DNA from 3 places in the Streptomyces sp. NPDC059201 genome. Region 1 is predicted to be linked to each of the others. Evidence: riboswitches for the same ligand, from Rfam matches in the RefSeq annotation. Region 1 holds a riboswitch; each other region holds the start of a gene.
The links. Region 1 has a riboswitch for cyclic di-AMP ahead of ACFXMG_RS27675 (transglycosylase family protein). Riboswitches for the same ligand answer to the same signal wherever they lie in the genome.

Region 1 (6,639 bases):
CCCTTGCCGAGGTAGCGGTTCTGGTCACCGTCGCGAAGCTCCAGGGCCTCGAACGCACCGGTGGAGGCACCGGACGGCACGGCAGCACGGCCGGTGCTGCCGTCGTCGAGGCCGACCTCGACCTCGACCGTGGGGTTGCCTCGGGAGTCCAGGATTTCCCGGGCTACGACGACGTCGATGGACGGCACGAGCATCTCCTTCTGGGATGTGACGCTAGGTGTGACGCATGGGTCGCAAGGTCTCGTTCGCCTTGCGACATGAGCCTAACCGGCTCCGGCGCTCCGGCCAGCCGACCGCCCGTCCCCTGGGACGAAAAAGGGCCCAAGAGCACGTATCGAGGGACGAAAGCCCTGGGATCTACTGGACGGTAACGGCAGAACCCCGGTCACGAGCCACGGGGGAAGGGGGCTCGGGACCGGGGTGGTCACCGCGGGAGGGTCGTCGGGCACCGGTGAGCCGCCGGACTCACGGGTGCCGCGGGGCTCACTTCAGGTGGAGCTGCTGGCCCGGGTAGATCAGGTCGGCGTTGTCGACGACGTCCTTGTTGAGGTCGAAGAGCTCGGCCCAGCCGCCGTCGACGCCCTGCGCCTGGGCGATCTTGCTGAGGGTGTCGCCGGCCACGACCTTGTACTCGCCGTCACCCTTCTTGACCGTCTTGCCGGTCGGGGTGGTGACGGTCTTCTTGGCGGCGGCCTGCGGGGCGGCCTGCTGCTGCGTGGCCTTCTTCGGGGCCTGGCGCTGCTCGCTGCGGTTGGCGGGCTGCTCGGTGGAGCGCTCGGGGGCGCTCTGCTTCGGGGCGCTCTGCTGGGTGTTCTGCTCGGGGGCGCTCTGCTGCGGAGCGGACTCGGCGGAACCGCCGTCGTACGAGGCGCCGGAGAGGCCCACGCCACAGCTCGGCCACGCGCCCTTGCCCTGGCCCGCGAGGACCTTCTCGGCGATGGCGATCTGCTGGGACTTGCTGGCCTGGTTGGCGGTGGAGGCGTAGGCGGTGCCGCCGTACGCGGCCCAGGTGGAGGCCGAGAACTGGAGGCCGCCGTAGTAGCCGTTGCCGGTGTTGATCGACCAGTTGCCGCCGGACTCGCACTGGGCGACGCGGTCCCACTCGGAGGCGGTGGCGGCCGAGGCGGTGCCGGCGGCCATCAGCGGGGCGGCGACGGCCGCACCGGTGACGCCGACGAGGGCGACGACGCGAGTGGCCTTGGAGGGACGACGACGCTTGCCCGTGCCGGAGAACAGCATGAGATTCCTCTTCACCGACGCCTGTGAGGTGAGCTGTCGGGTTCGGGCTTGAAGAGTGCGCCCGGCCGCGTGTCCTTGCACGCGGCTTCACCCCTAGCCGGTCGATCGGCCGTCTGTCTCGACGGCCGGGACCGGCGCAAACCTTGGGTCCCCCACTCCTGCCTACGGCGCTTTCGCGACGACAATTCCCGGCGACCGACGGCAGGACTCGGCGTTTCGGTCGACGGGGCCCGCGGTGGCGAGCGGTGTCGACCGTAGACACACAGGTGCTCGAAGTTCAAAGAGGCTTACGACGGACAAAACGCCCTTACTTGCACTCCGTCAGCCCTCGTTTGCGCAGGTGAGAGCTGACGGGAGCAAAGTTTGCGGACGTGACACGCCAGTTGGGACGAAGAGACCCATGTCTCACTTTCCCAAAATCGGACATAAGCCCCTGAAACGGCCTCACTTCTCCGACGGAGGGACCGTCAGCTCAAGGCTCTGACCAGGGAGGATGAGATCCGGATCGACCCCGACCGTATGGCGGTTGGCGTCGTAGAGGGCGTCCCAGCCGCCCGCAAGATCGTTCTCCTGCGCAATCTCCGACAGGCTGTCACCCGGCCGCACGGTGTAGGCGTCGCTTACGTCCGCCTTGACGGGGGTTGAGGTGACCTTGTCCGCTGCTACGGCATGACGCCCGGATTCCAGCGATGCGTCCGTTACGCCGGATTCCTCCGGGGCGGCGTCGCCCCGGTGCTTGCCCGTTCCGGGTGTGGCCGACGACACGTCAGACCCGTCCGTACCGGGGGTCACGGGGGTGGTGGGAGTGGTGGGAGCAGTGGGCGCCAGGGGCGTCTCCGAGGCGTCCGGGGACGTCACGGGGGTGCCCGGGGTGCCGGGCGTGCCCGTGGAGGCGTCCGGGGTGCCCGGGGTGCCCGGCGTGGTGCCGGTGGGCGTGTCCGGGGTGGCGTCCGGGGCGGTGCTCGCCGGCGGGGTGACCGTGCCCGCGGGGGGCGGGGTCGTGGGCGTGGCGGAGCCGGCGGGCGCGGTGGGCGTCGCCGGGGCGGTGGCGGTCCCCTTCTTCTCCGCGGCCTTCTCGGCGGCCTTCTCGGCCTTCTCCCCCACCGCGGGAGCCTTCGACGGCGCGGAGGCGGCGGGCGTGGAAGCCGCGGGCGTGGAGGCGGACCCGGAGGCCGACGCGGAGGTGCCGCCGGTCCAGTTCGACTCGGGCGCCACTCCGCCCTCGTCCTCCTCCTGGACGGCGGGGCCCGGCTGGACGCCGGTGGGCTTCCCGTCGTTCTTCAGGCCCGCGATGGGCGCGCAGGTGGCCCAGTCGGCGCTGCCGGAGGCGAGCGCCTTCTCGGCGACGGCGATCTGCTGGGCGCGGCTGGCGAGGTCGGGGCTGGGGGCGTACGCGCGTCCGCCGTACCGCTCCCACGCCTCCTGCGTCATCTGGAGGCCGCCGTACGCGCCGTTGCCGAAGTTGGCGCTCCACTGGCCGCCGGACTCGCAGGCGGCGACCCGGTCCCAGGTGGCCGCGTCGGCGGCGGAGGCGGAGCCGGTGGCGAGCAGCGGCAGCGCCAGGGCGGATCCGGTCACTCCGGCGGTGACGACGAGCGCGGGAGCCTGGCGGGGTCGACGGTGTCGTCCGTTTCCGGAAAGCATGTCGGGGCCTTTCGCGTGACGGCGGGGGAGTGCGGGAACGGCTGGGGTGGCGCCGAACGTAGGCGCGAACGTAGCCGCATTCGAACGTCCGTCACAAGTCGATGGCTCCGCGATCACGTGAAGATCACATTTCTGACACGCCGTCACGTGCCCTGCGGGGGTGCGGAAGGGGTGAACTCCACCGGAAGCGTCCGCAATCCCCTCATGATGAGCCCGCCGCGCCACCGCAGTTCGTCCGGATCGACGCCAAGTCGCAGGTCCGGCAGGCGGGTCAGGAGGGTGGCGAGCGCGGTCTGTCCCTCCAGGCGGGCGAGCGGCGCGCCCAGGCAGTAGTGGATGCCGTGCCCGTACCCGAGGTGCTGGTTGTCCTTGCGGGCGAGGTCGAGGGTGTCCGGGGCGCCGAAGCGGTCCGGGTCGCGGTCGGCGGCGGCGAGGACGACGAGGACCGGGTCGCCGGCCGGGATCGGCTGCCCGCCGATGGTCAGGGCGGTGGTCGCGTACCGCCAGGTCGCCAGCTCGACCGGCCCGTCGTACCGCAGCAGTTCCTCGACGCCGGTCTCCAGGAGTCCGGTCTCGCCCGCGGCGAGCGAGGACTGGAGGAGGGCCCGCTGCTCCGGGTGACGAAGCAGGGCATAAGCCCCGTTACCGATCAAATTGATGGTCGTCTCGAAGCCGGCGAAAAGAAGCACGAAGCACATGGCGACGGCCTCGGCCTCGGTGAGGTGGTCGCCGTGGTCGGAGGCGCGGATGAGCCCCGAGATGAGGTCGTCGGCCCCGTCCTCCCGGAGGCCCTCCCGCTTCCGGTGGATCAGCTCCGCCAGGTATCCGCGGATCTTCTTCACCGACCGCGCCACCCCGCCGCGCGGGCCCCCGCCGTGCCTGATCATCATCCCGGCCCAGTCCCGGAAGTCGTCCTGGTCCTCGGCGGGCACCCCGAGCATGTCGCAGATGGCGTAGATGGGGAGCGGGAAGGCGAACTCGTGGATGAGGTCGGCGCTCCCCCGCTCGGCGAAGCCGTCGATGAGCCGGTCGGTCAGCTCCTGCACGCGGGGCGCGAAGGCCGCGACCCGGCGCGGGGTGAACGCCTTCGACACCAGCCGCCGCAGCCGCGTGTGGTCCGGCGGGTCGATGTTGAGGAGATGGGTCATCAGCCCGGCGCTGCGCTCGCCCGGAATGCCGGTCTTGCCCGGCTCGGCGTGGTGCACCGGGTTCTTCGAGAGCCGCTGGTCGGCGAGGGCCTGGCGTGCGTCCGCGTACCGCGTCACGAGCCACGCCTCGACGCCGCTGGGCAGCGTCGTCCGGTGCACGGGCGCGTGCTCCCGCAGCCACGCGTACGCCGGGTAGGGGTCGGTGGCGAACTCCCAGCTGAACAGCGCGGGCACCGGCCCGCCGCCGGGGCCGCCGTCCGGGCCCGCGCCCGAGACGGGGCAGCCGGCCCCGGCGGGGGTCGCGCCGGGTGTACCAGGCGCACCGGGTGTACCAGGCGTACCGGGTGTATCGGGCATCGGGGCGGGTCCTTCACTCACGCCCCGACCGTACCGTCCGGGGCCCCGCGCCCTTCCGGCCGACCTGACGTGATCACCGCCCGGTGATCACGCCGTGACGGCCCGTGCCCTACATTTCCCGCGTGGACCTCCCCTTGCTCAGAAGCACGTTCGCGGTCGTCGAGAGACGGGCCGAGCACGCCGTCACGTACTTCTACTCGCACCTCTTCTGGCGCAACCCCGGCGTGCGCGAGCTCTTCCCCGAGGACATGGTCCCGCAGCGCGACCGCCTGTTCGCGGCGCTCACCCACGTGGTGACCAGCCTCGACGACCCGGGGCTTCCCGGCTATCTGGGGCGGCTCGGCCGCGACCACCGCAAGTTCCTCGCCACCCCCGCCCTCTACGCGGCGGTCGGCGAGAGCCTGCTCGCCGCCTTCGCGCACGCCGCCGGTCCCGCGTGGACGATCGAGGCGGAGAAGGCGTGGTCGGAGGCGTACGGCCTCGTCGCCGACCTCATGCTCCGGGGCGCGGACGAGTCCGCGGGCGCCGGGGAGCCCCCCTGGTGGGACGCGGAGGTCGTCGGCCACGAGCGGTACGGCGAGGACCTGGCCGTCCTGACCCTCCGCCCCCGGAGGCCGTACCCCTATCTCCCCGGCCAGTACGCCGGCGTCAGCTCGCTCCGGGTCCCGCGGGTGTGGCGCACGTACTCGATCGGCAACGCCCCGCGCGAGGACGGCACGCTCGACCTGCACGTGAGCCGGATCAAGGGCGGGGCGATGAGTACGGCCCTGGTCGCCGGGGTCCGGCCGGGTGAGACGCTGCGGCTGAGCGCCGCCGGCGGGGCGACGACCTCCCGTACCGCCCCGGGCGGTCTCCGTACGTATATATGCGCGGGTACGGGCTGGGCGCCGGTCAAGGCCCTCCTGGAGGAGGCGGCCGCGTCCGACCCGGGGGCCGAGGGCCGGATCTTCGCGGTGGCCCGCTCCCGGGAGTACCTGTACGGGCGCGAGGAGCTCGACGGGCTCGCCGCCCGGCTCCCCGGCCTCAGCGTCACCTACATCACCGCGGCCCCCCACCACCCCCGCGACCAGGCGACCGAACGCCTCCTCACCGCGCTGCGGTCCTGCGGCCGCTGGCCGGACCACGACGTCTACCTGGCCGGTCCGCCCGGCTTCGTCTCCGAGGTCTCCGAGGTCCTGGACGAGCTGGGCGCCGACCCGGCCCGCACCCGCCACGACACCCTCCCCCCGGTGAGCCGCTTCACCACCCGCCCGGCCACCCGCGCCGAATGGCTCCTGGGCCCCCCGGCCGTCCGCTGGCACGACCCGGCGGCCCGCGCCCCCCGCGAGGACTAGAGCGCCTGCCGCGCCCTGCGGTGCCGGACCGCCCTGCGCAGCAGTTCCGCGCACGTCGAGAGCGTCATCAGCCAGGCGATCGGCCGCAGCCAGTCCCAGGTGCCGTCGTACAGCGACAGGCCCAGCGACATGCCGAGGAGGAGGACCACCTCGACGGTCGTGTCCTTGGACGGCGGTCTGCGCAGCCAGTGCGCGAAACGGTCCTTCACAGCCCCTCCGCCGCCCGGATCGCGTCCCGGTACGCCCGGGCCGCCGCCCGCAGCGCCGCCTCGGGGTCGGTGCCCTCGGCCTCCGCGCGGGCCGCGAGGGCCAGCAGCTCGTAGCCGATGCCCTCGCCCCGGGGCACGGGCGCGTCGAGCCCGGCCGTGCGGACCCGGCTCGCGAGCTTCGCGGCGAGCGCCAGACCGGGCTGGCCGACGGGCACCCCGTCCGTCACGGAGTCGCGCCGCTTCTCGGCCGCCTTGGTGCGCAGCCAGTGGGCGCGGACGTCCTCGGGGGTCTCGGCGGTCTCGTCGCCGAAGATGTGCGGGTGGCGCTGGATCAGCTTCTCGATGAGCCCGGCGGCCACGTCGTCGACGGAGAAGGGCTCCTCGGGGTCCTCCTCGGCGATCCGCGCGTGGAAGACGACCTGGAGGAGGACGTCCCCCAGCTCCTCGCGCAGCTCGTGCCGGTCGCCGGTCTCGATCGCCTCGACGAGTTCGTACGACTCCTCGATGGCGTACTTGGCGAGGCCCTGGTGGGTCTGGAGCGAGGACCAGGGGCACCGGCGCCGGATGACGTCCATGACCTGGACGAGGTCGAGGAGGCGGGCGCCGGGGAGGTCGTACGAGCCGGGCAGCAGCTCCAGGTCGGGCATGGCGAGACGGCCGGATCCGGCGAGCCGGGCGAGCCCGTCGGTGAGGGCGCGGTCGCCCTCG
Region 2 (6,639 bases), on a different contig from region 1:
TGGGGGCCATCGGGGAGGGGGGAGTAAGGGTCGTCAATGAGCAGATCTTGTGGGACGCGGGGGTGGGTGCGCGGGATCTGGCGGCGGTCGAGGAGCGGGAGCGGGCGGTGATGGCCGAGCGGGCCCGGCTCTATCGGGGCAGCCGTCGGCCGGTGCCGCTGGAGGGGCGGACGGTGGTCGTCGTCGACGACGGGCTCGCGACCGGTGCGACCGCGCTGGCCGCCTGCCGGGTGGTACGGGCCGGGGGCGCCGCCCGGATAGTGCTCGCGGTACCGGTGGCGCCGTACGGGTGGACGGCGCGGCTCGGCGGCGAGGCCGACGAGACGGTCGCCGTGCGCGCCCCGCAGGGGTTCGCGGCGGTCGGGCAGTTCTACCGGGAGTTCGACCAGACGCCGGACGCCGAGGTGGTGGCCCGGCTCGACCGGAGCCGGGCGGCGCGTGATCCGGTCGTCCGGCACACCGCCGTGCGGATCCCGGGCGGCGAACCGGTGCTGTCCGGTGATCTGGCGGTGCCCGACGGGGCCGCTGGGCTGGTCCTCTTCGCGCACGGCAGTGGCAGCAGCCGGCACAGTCCGCGGAACCGCGAGGTCGCCTCCGCCTTGAACCGGGCGGGGCTCGGGACTCTCCTCTTCGACCTGCTCACCGAGGCCGAGGCGACCGACCGTTCACGGGTCTTCGACACCCCGCTGCTCGCCGAGCGGCTGGGCCGCGCCGCCGCCTGGGCGGCCGGGACGCCCGGTATCGAACGTCTGCCGCGCGGCTACTTCGGGGCGAGTACGGGTGCGGCCGCCGCGCTGTGGGCGGCGGCGGACCCGGGCGACGACGTGGCCGCCGTGGTGTCCCGGGGCGGCCGGCCCGACCTGGCGGGGGAGCGTCTCGCCGGGGTCCGGGCCCCGACACTGCTGATCGTCGGCGGGAGCGACGACCTCGTCCTGGACCTCAACCGGCGGGCCGAGGCGCTGCTGCGCTGCGAGAGCCGGCTGGAGGTCGTACCCGGCGCCGGCCACCTCTTCGAGGAGCCGGGGGCCCTGGAGGAGGTGGCGTCGCTGGCGACGGACTGGTTCACCGGCCGCTTCCGTGCGGCCGTGAACGGGCGGGATCAGTAGGGGCCGTTGACGTTGTCGATGGAGCCGTACCGGTCGGCCGCGTAGTTGCTGGCGGCGGTGATGTTCGCGACCGGGTCGTACGGGTCGAGCGAGGTGCCCGGCACGTGGTACGCCGCGAACGTCGGGTCGATGACCTGGAGGAGGCCCTTCGACGGCGTGCCCTTCACGGCGTTGGAGTCCCAGAGGTTGATGGCGCGGGGGTTGCCCGAGGACTCGCGCATGATGTTGCGGTGGATGCCCTCGTACGAGCCGGGGATGCCGTACCGGGCCATCACGTCCAGCGACTCGCGGATCCAGCCGTCGAGGTTGTCGGCGTACTGGGTGGCGGCGATCGGGGCGGCCTGGACGGCGGGGGCCGCGGCGCGGGCGGCGGAGCGGCTCGCCCGTTCGGCGGAACCGCCGGACGCGGGCTTCGCCGCGCTCTTGCGGGCCGTCTGCTGGGGCTTCGGCGCGGCCTTGGCGGAATCCCGACGAATCGTCAGTTCGAGACCGGGGTGAATGAGTGACGGATTGTCACCCACGGTCTTCTTGTTCGCCTGGTAAAGCGACTTCCAGCCGCCCTGAATTCCCTTTCGGTGGGCGATCAGGGAAAGCGAGTCGCCCTTCACCACGGTGTAGGCGCGCGCGGCGGCCGGAGCGGCGGGAACGGCCGCGGGGGCCTGCGCCACGGCGGCGGTCCGCGCGGTGGGAGCCGCGACGGCGGCGGCCGGCGCGAGGGCGGGAGCGGCGGGCTGGGCGCCGGCCGTGGCGGGCACGACCAGCGGCAGGGCGAGGGCGACTCCGCCGGTGCCCGCGAAGGCGAGACCTCGGGTGACGGTACGGCGTCGGGGGCGGCGGTGCTTGCCGTGAGCGGGCATGACGGTTTCCTCTCCGGCGCCTGCGAGGTGAGCTGTCGGGTTCGGACTGGAGATGTCCGGCCGCGCGCACGCGGCTTCACCCCGAGCCGTTCCGGATGGCCGGACCGGCGGTGTGGTGGGTCCCCCGCTCCTGCCGTCGGGTGAAATGGGAGGTCTTTCGGGCGGTGGCAGGATTTGGCGATCCGCTCGAATAGAGGTGACCGTAGGCGAGGAATGCGGCGGGGAACAAGATGGGAATGCGCGAGAAATGGGGAGGTAAAGATCGACCGGCCGGAATTCAAGATCGACGGTTTCGGCGGGCCGGTCGGAATCCCTTGCGGCGCATGGCTCGTGGGGAATCGGACGATGGGTTGCGCCGGGGCGGAGTGAGTCGCGTCACTGGGCGGCGCAATGTCCGAATAGGGAATCTGATGCCTTTTGCGGAGCAATGCGTCGTCATGTCGATAGTCAGAGCCGAGGGTGCCGGTCGGGTGGCATAAGTCGCAAACTGGACAATCAGTCCCAATGATGTAGGAATGTCACTTCCTGTTCTGACGTCCACCGCGCAGCTCGACCCCGACGCCCTCGACCGCGAGGCGGCCCGCCTGTACGAGTCCGCCGCCTGGGAGCGCCTGGTCCCACCCGCCCCCGAAGCCTGGCGGAGCCTGCTCTCCGTCCCCGTCGATCAGCTGGTCGCCGACGCCCTCGACGCGCTGCCTCCGGCCCCGCCTACCGAGCGCCCGCTGCCGGGCAGGATCGGGGCCGTCCTCCCGGACCGGCTGCACGTCTGGCGCCGGGTCGGCCGGGCCGACGTACGGCCCTCCGTCCATCTGGCCTACGCGCGCCGCGTGCTGACCGAGTGGGGCTGGCAGAACACCCCGTACAAGCTGCGTGACGCGCGCGGCGCGCGGTGTCTCTGCGGCGCCCTGCTCGCCGCCCACCGGCTCGGTCACGGCAGCGCGTCCACCATGAACGAGGCCGGCGCCTGGATCATGACCGAGCTGCGGTCGCGGGGGTGGCACGGGCTCATCGGCCCCTGGAACCGCGCCCCGGGCCGCACCGCCGAGGACGCGCTCGCGCTCGTCGACGCCACCATCCACCGCGCCGCCCTCGCCGGCCGCTGAGCGACGGGCGAGGGCGAGGGCGAGGGCCAGAGCCAGCGCGAGGCCCCGCGCGCCCCGCGGTCAGCCCGTGACGCTCGGGGCGCCCGTCTCGATGTGGCCGGTGTACCGGCGCGACCAGGTGCCGTCGATGTCGGCGAGGACCGTGAAGTCGTACCAGCCGTCGTGGTACGCCACCGCGTTGAAGAAGTCCTCGCGCGTGGAGCCGGCGGGGACGGTGTACGTCCACGCGCCGTCCGCGCGGTAGGCGTTGGAGCGGATCGTGAAGGTCACCGGGCCGGCGGAGGTGTTGGTCATCCTGAACCAGATCGCCGTCTTCCCGGTGCCCGGCTCGGTCGCGAAGCGCGCCGCCACCTCGATCGCCTTGCCCGCCTTGGAGGCGTCGCCGATGAAGCGGCGCAGGAAGCGGTTCGGGCCCATCATCGAGATGTCGTACTTCCCCGAGCCCGAGCCGAGCCCGATGTTGAAGTAGTCGGAGGTGGTCGTCCCGGGGTCCACCGTGTACTGCCAGGCGGCGGTGTCCCGGTGCTGGTGCGGGTGGATCGAGAAGTGGGCGGCCCGCCGGGCCTGCGGGCCCTGGTTGGTCAGGGAGAACCAGGCGAGGATCTTGCCCGCGGCGCCGAACTCGAAGCGGTCGAGGTTGCCGTTCGGCTGGTAGGGGGAGCGCCCTGGCCGGGCGGGTGCCGGGCTCCTGGGCGGGCAGCGCGTTGTTCTGCGGCGCGGGGTTCGGGAGCGGGCCGCAGGTGGCCATGCCGATGACCTCCGTCGTCGACGGGAGGCCGCCGGGGACCCCGTACACCGGGTTCGAGAAGTCGAAGACGCCGGTCAGGTCGCCGGTCACCTTCCGCCGCCAGGCGCTGATGTTCGGGCAGGCCGCCGGGGTGCCGAGGGCGCTGGTCCAGGTCTCCAGGAAGCGGAGCACGGAGGTGTGGTCGAAGACCTCCGAGCTGACCCAGCCGCCCCGCGTCCACGGCGACATGACGAGCATCGGGACGCGGAAGCCGAGGCCGATCGGCACGCCGTCGAGGTACTCGCCCGGGGTCCCGGGCGGGGCGACCGGCGGCGGCACGTGGTCGAAGAAGCCGTCGTTCTCGTCGTAGTTGAGGAACATCACCGTCGAGTCGAAGACCTCGGGGTTCGCGGCCAGGGCGCGGTAGACCAGGTCGACGAAGTGGGCGCCGTCGCCGGGAGGGGCGTACGGGTGCTCCGAGAACGCCTCGTTGGCCACCACCCACGACACCTGCGGCAGGGTGCCGGCGAGGACGTCGGCGCGGATCGCGGCGGCGATGTCGTCCGGGGTCGAGCCGGTGACCTTCGGGACCGAGGCCATGCCCCGGTCGTGGAGCGGGTCGCCGGGCCGGGCGTCGGTGAACTTCTTGAAGTAGGCGAGGCCGTTGTCGCCGTAGTTGTCCTGGGCGTTCTGGTAGACCCTCCAGCTCACGCCGGCCCGCTGGAGCGCCTCCGCGTACGTCTCCCAGGTCAGCCCCGACTCGTCCCCGCCGTCCTTGCTGGAGGCGTCGATCCTGCCGCTCCACAGGAAGGTGCGGTTCGGGCCGGTGGCGCTGAGCGCCGAGCAGAAGTAGGCGTCGCAGATCGTGTAGTGGTCGGCGAGCGCGTGGTGGAACGGGATGTCCTCGCGGTCGAGATGGCCGAGGGTGCGGGTGTTGCCCACACCGGTCACCCAGTTGTCGAGCCGGCCCTTGTTCCAGGCGGCGTGCTGCGAGGTCCAGCTGTGCGGCAGGTCGCCGTTGCACTGGGCGAGCGTCTCGCCGTCGACCCCGCCGGCCGGGGGCGTGTCGCTGAGCTTCCAGGGGAACTGCCGGCCGCCCCAGTTGGGCTGCTGGAAGGTGCCCCAGCCGCCGGGGATGTTCCCCGCCGCGCGGTCTCCGAAGCCGCGCACGCCCCGGAGGGTGCCGAAGTAGTGGTCGAAGCTGCGGTTCTCCTGCATGAGGATCACCACGTGACGGACGTCGGTCAGGGTGCCGGTCGCGGCCCGCGCGGCGGCCGAGGCCGTCGCCGGGGGCAGTGCGGCCCCCGCGACGAGCCCGGCACCGAGCCCCGCCCCGATCCCGACGAACCCTCTGCGGCTGATGGGAAGCATGCCCCGCCCCTCCTGTCACGGTGTGCCCCTGCGGGCGTGTCGGCAGCCATGATGGGGGAGCGGCGCCCAAAGGTATACGCACGTGCGGTAAGGGGTTGGTGAACAGGCAGGTCGTGCTCGTTCAGCCTGGTCCAACCTGTAGGGGAATTGGTATCAGGTGCGACCAATAAGTCGGTCGAGGGCCTGTCGTGCGAGCTCCGGCGCGTGACCGTCCCGCCGCCGGTGCGGCTCCGGGTCTCCGGCGGCGTGGGGGATACCCTGGCATTTAGATGCGTGAATCTGCTTGAATACTGCTCGTTCTGAGCATTCTCACGCATCACTGCTGTCTCTTTCGTGCAAGGAGTGTGCATGGCCCCCTCCCGTACCACCGTTGAGATCGCCACCCAGCCCGCCGTCTGGCGCGAGGCGCTCCGCACGCTGCCGCGGCACGCCCCCGCCCTGCCCCGGCGCGGCGAGCGCGTCGCCGTGATCGGCTGCGGCACCTCCTGGTTCATGGCCCAGGCGTACGCCGATCTGCGCGAGGCCGGCGGACACGGCGAGACCGACGCCTTCGCCGCCTCCCGCTTCCCCTTCTCCCGCAGCTACGACCGGGTCATCGCCCTCACCCGCTCCGGCACCACCAGCGAGGTCCTCGCCGTCCTCGCCCGGCTGGCCGGAACCGTCCCCACCGGAGCGATCACCGCCGACCCGGCCACCCCCGTCATGGACCTCGCCGACGCCGTCGCCGTCCTCGACTTCGCCGACGAGGAGTCGGTCGTCCAGACCCGCTTCGCCACCACCGCCCTCGCCCTCCTCCGCGCCCACCTGGAGGCCGAGGACGCCCTGCCCGACGGTGTCGCCCCCGTCGCCCGGGCCGCCGACGACGCCGAACTCGCCCTCGTCCGGCCGCTGGACGCCGCCGTGCGCGAGGCCGGGCAGTTCACCTTCCTCGGCACCGGCTGGACCTACGGCCTCGCCCAGGAGGCCGGGCTCAAGATGCGCGAGGCGGCCGGCGCCTGGACGGAGGCGTACCCGGCGATGGAGTACCGCCACGGGCCCATCAGCATCACCGGCCCCGGGCGCGTCGCCTGGAGCTTCGGCCCCCTGCCCGACGGCCTCGCCGAGGAGATCCGCGCGGTCGGCGGCACCCTCGTCGCCGGCGCTCTCGACCCGCTCGCCGAACTCGTCCTCGCCCAGCGCCTCGCCGTCGCGGTCGCCGAGGCCCAGGGCCTCGACCCCGACCGGCCCCGCAACCTCACCCGCTCCGTCGTCCTCGCGGACGCCGGCGCCTGAACCCGGCACCCGTACCGCCCGGCCCCGCACCGAGACCCGCCCGCGACCCCGCCCGCAAGGCCCCCACCCTCCACCCCGTCACCGGAGCAGGACCATGCCACTGACCCCGACCCACGAGATCGTCCGGCGGGCCCGCGCCGGCGGCGCCGGTGTGGGCGCGTTCAACGTCCTCCAACTGGAGCACGCCCAGGCCATCGTGGCCG
Region 3 (6,639 bases), on a different contig from region 1:
CTGAGCGCCGCGTCAACGTCGGCTGGGCCGAGGGCCTGCACGCCCGCCCCGCCTCCATCTTCGTCCGTGCCGCCACGGCCTCCGGTGTCCCGGTGACCATCGCCAAGGCCGACGGCAACCCGGTGAACGCCGCGTCGATGCTCGCGGTGCTCGGTCTGGGCGCGCAGGGCGGCGAGGAGATCGTGCTCGCCTCGGAGGCCGAGGGTGCCGAGGCCGCGCTGGAGCGCCTCGCCAAGCTCGTCGCCGAGGGTCTCGACGAGCTCCCCGAGACGGTCTGACGGTCTGACCCAGCGGGTCGATCCACGCTCTTCCCGGACGGCCGTGTCCCCGGAACTCCCGGCGGACACGGCCGTCCGGCATTTCCGGATCCAGGCATTTCCAGAGCCAGGCAATTCCATTTCCTGGCAGCACGAAAGACGCCCCGGAATTGCTATTCTTTGTATACGGCGCCCGTGTTAATTCCGGACGCTCGCCGTGTTGACGGCATGTTGCGAAACCCTCACACGGCCCCGCTCCGGCCTTTTCAGCCGGTGCAGCGGAAGCGTGTGCTCGGCGTGCAGGGCGGTCAGCGCGCGGGCCCGCTCGGCGTCCCCGCGCGCGATGGCGTCGACGATCGCCCCGTGCTCCGCCCAGGCGTCGACGGGCCGGTCCGGCTGGTCGACCGCGTACATCCAGGCGATCTTGTGGCGCAGTTGGGTGAGGAGGGCGGCGAGCGCCGGGCTCCCCGACGCCTGCGCGAGCGTCTCGTGGAACCAGCCGCCGAGCGCCCGCAGATCCTCGCCCTGCCCCCGGCGGGCCCGCTCCTGCCCCAGCCTGACCAGGCCGCGCAGCACCTTGAGGTGGGCGTCGGTGCGCCGCTGGGCGGCCCGGGCGGCGCCGAGCGGTTCGAGCAGCGCGCGTACGTCGAGGAGGTCGGCGGCCTCCTGGTCGGTGGGTTCGGCGACCTGCGCGCCCGCGTGCCGGCGGCTGACGACGAAGCCCTCGGACTCCAGGGTGCGCAGCGCCTCGCGGACCGGGACGCGGGAGACGCCGTAGCGGCGGGCGAGCTGGTCCTCCGTCAGCCGGCTGCCACGCTCGAAGATCCCCGAGACGATGTCGTCCCGGATCGCCGTGCATACCGATTGCGCGGGAACCCGCATGTCCGACCTCCGCTTTCACTCCGCGCGCACCGAATTCGAGCGGCGCTGTTTCCGCGACTCTATTGCAGTGCGCCGGAAATTCCGATGCCCCCTCGGAATTCGTCCGGTTCGCGGCAGCGACAGCACCTGCCCCGGGGGTGACGAAAAGGCCCCGGCTCGTGGGAGCCGGGGCCGTTTCGGGGTGGGGTGACGGGTCAGAGGCTGACGCCGCGGGCGCGGAGGTACGCGACGGGGCTGATGTCGGAGCCGTAGTCGGCGCTGGTCCGGGCCTCGAAGTGGAGGTGCGGGCCGGTCGAGTTGCCGGTCGAGCCGGAGATGCCTATCTGCTCGCCGGGCTCGACGGACTGCCCGACGTAGACGCCGATGGACGACAGGTGGCCGTACTGGGTGTACGTGCCGTCGTTCATCCGGATCACGATGTTGTTGCCGTACGCGCCGCCCCAGCCGGCCTCGACGACGGTGCCGGAGCCGACCGAGACGACCGAGCTGCCGTAGGCGGCGTGGAAGTCGACGCCGGAGTGGCTGCCGGAGGACCAGAGGGAACCGCCGGTCTTGTAGCCGGTGGAGACGTACGAGCCGGAGACCGGGAGGTTGAAGGAGGCGAGGCGGCGGCGCTCGGCCTCGCGGGCGGCGCGCTCCTTCTCCTCGCGGATCTCCTGCGCGCGGGCCTCGGCCTTGCGCTTCGCCTCGGCGCGCGCCTTGGCCCGGGCCTCGGCCTCGGCGGCCTCCTGCTCCTGGGCGGCGGCCTGGGCGCTGATCTGGTCGGCGATGGACTCGTCGGCGATCACCTGAGTGAGGCCGGTGTCCTCGGCGGAACGGTTGTCCGTGTCGGCGGCGAGCGCCGGGGAGGCGAGGGTGCCGACGACGCCGGTGGTCGCGAGGGCGGCCACGCCGGCGAAGCCGGCGCTGCGGCGAGCCAGTCGGCTCGCACCACGGTGCTTCCCGGTGGCACGGGTGAACGCCAAGACGGTTCCTTTCCTTCCTTCTCGCCTACCGGGTTAGCTGACGGGTTCGGAGCAGGAAGGTCTCCTACGGACCCCTCCGCGCGGCGAAGGCGTCCGATTCACCCCAGGGACTGAGTGGGTCCCCGGCTCCCCAGGCTCGCGCCTGACGGGGACTCGGCGATGGCTGTCCGGGTGCCGCGGGTGCGGCGCGTGCGTCGGGTCGGACAGCCGGGTCGACGCTAGGCCGGACGGATGTCGATCGCCAAACAGACACGCCCATTTGTAAGACATGCCACAGGGCATACGATCACCCTTGTCTCATAACGGATAAAGCGGAGGTCTCCGACGCAACTTCGCATCGGAGACCTCCGCCGGGAGCCGACGGCGGGTCAGCTCACCACGGTCACCTCGCCGATGCCGAGGGCCCGGACGGGCTCCTCGATCTGCGCGGCGTCGCCCACCAGGACGGTGACGAGCCGGTCCACCGGGAAGGCGCTGACGACGGCGGCCGTGGCCTCGACCGTGCCGGTCTCGGCGAGCCGGGCGTACAACCGCGCCTGGTAGTCGTCCGGGAGGTGCTGCTCGACCTGGTCGGACAGGGTCGCGGCGACCGACGCGGCCGTCTCGTACTTGAGCGGGGCCACGCCCACCAGGTTCTGCACGGCGATGTCCCGCTCGGCGTCGGTGAGACCGCCCTCGGCGAGGGTGCGGAGCACCTTCCACAGGTCGTCGAGGGCCGGACCGGTGTTGGGGGTGTCGACCGAGCCGCTGATGGCGAGCATCGAGGCGCCGTGCCCCTCGCCGTCCGAGCGGAGCACCTGCCCGAAGGAGCGCACGCCGTACGTGTACCCCTTCTCCTCGCGCAGGACGGCGTCCAGACGAGACGTCAGGGTGCCGCCGAGGCAGTAGACGCCGAGGACCTGCGCGGCCCAGACGGCGTCGTGGCGGTCCGGACCGATCCGGCCGATGAGCAGCTGGGTCTGGACGGCCCCGGGGCGGTCGACGATGACGACCCGTCCGGTGTCGTCGGCGGTGATCGGCGGCATCGGGCGCGGCGCGGCCGGCTTGCCCGCCCAGCCGCCGAGGGTCTCGGCGAGGACCTTGTCGAGGTCGACGCCGGTGAGGTCGCCGACGACGACCGCGGTGGCGGCGGCGGGCCGCACGTACCCGTCGTAGAAGGCGCGGACGGCGGCGGCGTCGATGACCTCCACCGTCTCCTTGGTGCCCTGGCGCGGCCGGGACATGCGGGCGGTGGCCGGGAACAGCTCCTTGTAGAGCTGCTTGGCCGCGCGCCGGCTGGGGTTGGCGGCCTCGTGCGGGATCTCGTCGAGCCGGTTGTCCACCAGGCGCTTGACCTCGTCCGGGTCGAAGGCCGGGGAGATCAGGGCCTCGGCGACGAGCCCGAGCGCCTTGTGGAGCCGGGAGACCGGCACCTCCAGGGAGACCCGGACGCCGGGGTGGTCCGCGTGCGCGTCGAGCGTGGCGCCGCAGCGCTCCAGCTCGGCCGCGAACTCCTCGGCGCCGCGCTCGGTGGTCCCCTCGGAGAGGGCGCGCGCCATGATGGTGGCGACGCCGTCGAGCCCCTCGGGCTCGGCGTCCAGCGGCGCGTCCACGAAGATCTCGACGGCGACGACCTGCTGGCCGGGGCGGTGGCAGCGCAGCACCGTCAGCCCGTTGTCGAGCGCACCGCGCTCGGGGGCCGGGAAGGCCCACGGCCTGGCCACCCCCGCCTGCGGCTGCGGGTGGAAATCCATACTGGTCAGAGACACGGCGGCATCGGTCACTTGTCCGCTCCCTCTTCCTCGTCGCTGTCGCTGTCCTCGGTCTCCACCGGCTCGTAGACCAGCACCGCGCGGTTGTCGGGGCGCAGTCGGGCCGCGGCCACCTCGCGCACCTCCTCGGCGGTGACGGCGAGGACGCGGTCGACCGCGGTCAGCGCCAGCTGGGGGTCGCCGAACAGCACGGCGAAGCGGCACAGTTCGTCGGCGCGGCCGGCCACCGTGCCGAGCCGGTCGAGCCATTCGCGCTCCAGCTGGGCCTGGGCGCGCTCCATCTCCTCGGCGGTCGGGCCCTCGGCGGCGAAGCGGGCGAGCTCCTCGTCGACGGCCGTCTCGATGGCGGGGACCTCGACGCCGCCGGAGGTCTTGACGTCCAGCCAGCCGAGGGAGGGGGCGCCGGCGAGCCGGAGCAGGCCGAAGCCGGCGGCGACGGCGGTGCGGTCGCGGCGGACCAGCCGGTTGTGCAGGCGGGAGGACTCGCCGCCGCCGAGCACGGTGAGGGCGAGGTCGGCGGCGTCGCACGCGCGCGTGCCGTCCTCCGGGAGCCGGTAGGCGGCCATCAGGGCGCGGGCCGGGACGTCCTCGACGAGGACCTCGCGCAGCTGCCCGCCGATGACCTCCGGAAGGGCGCCGTCGCGCGGGGCGGGCTTGCCGTCGTGGCCGGGGATGGAGCCGAAGTACTTCTCGACCCAGGCGAGCGTCTGCTCCGGGTCGATGTCGCCGACGACCGACAGGACCGCGTTGTTGGGCGCGTAGTAGGTGCGGAAGAAGCTCCGCGCGTCCTCCAGGGTGGCCGCGTCCAGGTCCGCCATCGAGCCGATGGGGGTGTGGTGGTACGGGTGGCCCTCGGGGTACGCGAGCGCGGTGAGCTTCTCGAAGGCGGTGCCGTACGGCACGTTGTCGTACCGCTGGCGGCGCTCGTTCTTCACGACGTCGCGCTGGTTCTCCATCGACTCGTCGTCGAGCGCGGCGAGCAGCGAGCCCATGCGGTCGGCCTCCAGCCAGAGCGCGAGCTCCAGCTGGTGGGTGGGCATGGTCTCGAAGTAGTTGGTGCGCTCGAAGCTGGTCGTGCCGTTGAGCGAACCGCCGGCGCCCTGGACGAGCTCGAAGTGCCCGTTGCCGTGCACCTGCTGGGAACCCTGGAACATCAGGTGCTCGAAGAGGTGGGCGAGGCCCGTGCGGCCCTCGACCTCGTGGCGCGAGCCGACGTCGTACCAGAGGCATACCGCGGCGACCGGGGTCAGGTGGTCCTCGGAGAGGACCACCCGCAGGCCGTTCGCCAGCCGGTGCTCGGTCGCTGTCAGGCCGCCGGAGCCGGCCTCGGCCGTGGCCGTGTGACCCATGGGCATGTACGTCCCTTCGATCGCGATCTGGAAAAGTCCTGCCACTGTATGCAAGCGCGCCGACACCTGGCGAAGTTCCCGGCCCCCTCGGATGTCCCTCGTCCGGGTCGCGGTCCACGTTGTCGGTGGCACGGTCCACAATGGTCCGCGTCAGATCAAGCTTTGTCGGATAAGGAGCCGCAGCCGCGATGGCCCGCCGCAGCACGAAGACACCGCCGCCGGACGACGCGTACGAGGAGAGGATCCTCGACATCGACGTCGTCGACGAGATGCAGGGCTCCTTCCTCGAGTACGCCTACTCGGTCATCTACTCGCGCGCGCTGCCCGACGCCCGCGACGGCATGAAGCCGGTCCAGCGGCGCATCGTCTACCAGATGAACGAGATGGGCCTGCGCCCCGACCGCGGGTTCGTCAAGTGCGCCCGCGTGGTCGGCGAGGTGATGGGCAAGCTGCACCCGCACGGCGACGCCTCGATCTACGACGCCATGGTGCGCATGGCGCAGCCGTTCTCCATGCGCGTGCCGCTGGTCGACGGCCACGGCAACTTCGGTTCGCTGGGCAATGACGACCCGCCCGCCGCCATGCGGTACACCGAGTCGCGGATGGCCCCGGCCGCCCTGCTGATGACCGAGTCCATCGACGAGGACACGGTCGACTTCGCGCCCAACTACGACGGGCAGGAGCGGGAGCCGGTCGCGCTCCCCGCCGCGTACCCGAACCTGCTGGTGAACGGCGCCTCGGGCATCGCGGTCGGCATGGCGACCAACATGCCCCCGCACAACCTCGGCGAGGTGATCGCGGCCGCGCGCCACCTGATCCGCTACCCGAACGCGGACCTGGACGCGCTGATGCGCTTCGTCCCCGGCCCCGACCTGCCGACCGGCGGCCGGATCGTCGGCCTCTCCGGCATCCGGGACGCCTACGAGTCGGGCCGCGGCACCTTCAAGATCCGGGCGACCACGACGGTGGAGACCGTGACGGCCCGCCGCAAGGGCATCGTCGTCACCGAACTGCCCTTCACGGTCGGCCCCGAGAAGGTCATCTCCAAGATCAAGGACCTGGTCGGCTCGAAGCGGCTCCAGGGCATCGCCGACGTCAAGGACCTCACCGACCGGGCCCACGGACTCCGCCTGGTCATCGAGATCAAGAACGGCTTCGTGCCCGAGGCCGTCCTGGAGCAGCTCTACAAGCTGACGCCGATGGAGGAGTCCTTCGGCATCAACAACGTGGCCCTGGTGGACGGCCAGCCGCTCACCCTCGGCCTCAAGGAGCTCCTGGAGGTCTACCTCGACCACCGCTTCGAGGTCGTCCGCCGCCGCTCCGAGTACCGCCGCGGCAGGAAGCGCGACCGGCTCCACCTGGTCGAGGGCCTGCTCGTCGCCCTCCTCGACATCGACGAGGTCATCCGGCTCATCCGGGAGAGCGAGAACTCGGC

Region 2: another riboswitch for cyclic di-AMP. It lies ahead of ACFXMG_RS13390 (transglycosylase SLT domain-containing protein); the one in region 1 lies ahead of ACFXMG_RS27675 (transglycosylase family protein).
Region 3: another riboswitch for cyclic di-AMP. It lies ahead of ACFXMG_RS18665 (M23 family metallopeptidase); the one in region 1 lies ahead of ACFXMG_RS27675 (transglycosylase family protein).

The regions. Positions count from the first base shown of each region.
Region 1 covers NZ_JBHZBB010000009.1:280,085-286,723, reverse strand. Annotated here, with positions in the region: gene eno (phosphopyruvate hydratase) at 1-194, opposite strand, end outside; gene ACFXMG_RS27675 (transglycosylase family protein) at 484-1,239, opposite strand; cyclic di-AMP (ydaO/yuaA leader) riboswitch at 1,243-1,419, opposite strand; gene ACFXMG_RS27670 (transglycosylase family protein) at 1,684-2,883, opposite strand; gene ACFXMG_RS27665 (cytochrome P450) at 3,027-4,388, opposite strand; gene ACFXMG_RS27660 (globin domain-containing protein) at 4,511-5,722, shown strand; gene ACFXMG_RS27655 (hypothetical protein) at 5,719-5,931, opposite strand; gene ACFXMG_RS27650 (nucleoside triphosphate pyrophosphohydrolase) at 5,928-6,639, opposite strand, start outside.
Region 2 covers NZ_JBHZBB010000003.1:687,547-694,185, reverse strand. Annotated here, with positions in the region: gene ACFXMG_RS13395 (phosphoribosyltransferase family protein) at 1-1,106, shown strand, start outside; gene ACFXMG_RS13390 (transglycosylase SLT domain-containing protein) at 1,100-1,963, opposite strand; cyclic di-AMP (ydaO/yuaA leader) riboswitch at 1,968-2,153, opposite strand; gene ACFXMG_RS13385 (hypothetical protein) at 2,479-3,066, shown strand; partial or broken gene ACFXMG_RS13380 (phosphocholine-specific phospholipase C) at 3,127-5,164, opposite strand; gene ACFXMG_RS13375 (SIS domain-containing protein) at 5,513-6,436, shown strand; gene ACFXMG_RS13370 (ketose-bisphosphate aldolase) at 6,531-6,639, shown strand, end outside.
Region 3 covers NZ_JBHZBB010000005.1:116,385-123,023, reverse strand. Annotated here, with positions in the region: gene ACFXMG_RS18675 (HPr family phosphocarrier protein) at 1-278, shown strand, start outside; gene ACFXMG_RS18670 (GntR family transcriptional regulator) at 456-1,139, opposite strand; gene ACFXMG_RS18665 (M23 family metallopeptidase) at 1,334-2,104, opposite strand; cyclic di-AMP (ydaO/yuaA leader) riboswitch at 2,112-2,273, opposite strand; gene ACFXMG_RS18660 (M16 family metallopeptidase) at 2,473-3,837, opposite strand; gene ACFXMG_RS18655 (M16 family metallopeptidase) at 3,864-5,210, opposite strand; gene ACFXMG_RS18650 (DNA topoisomerase (ATP-hydrolyzing) subunit A) at 5,393-6,639, shown strand, end outside.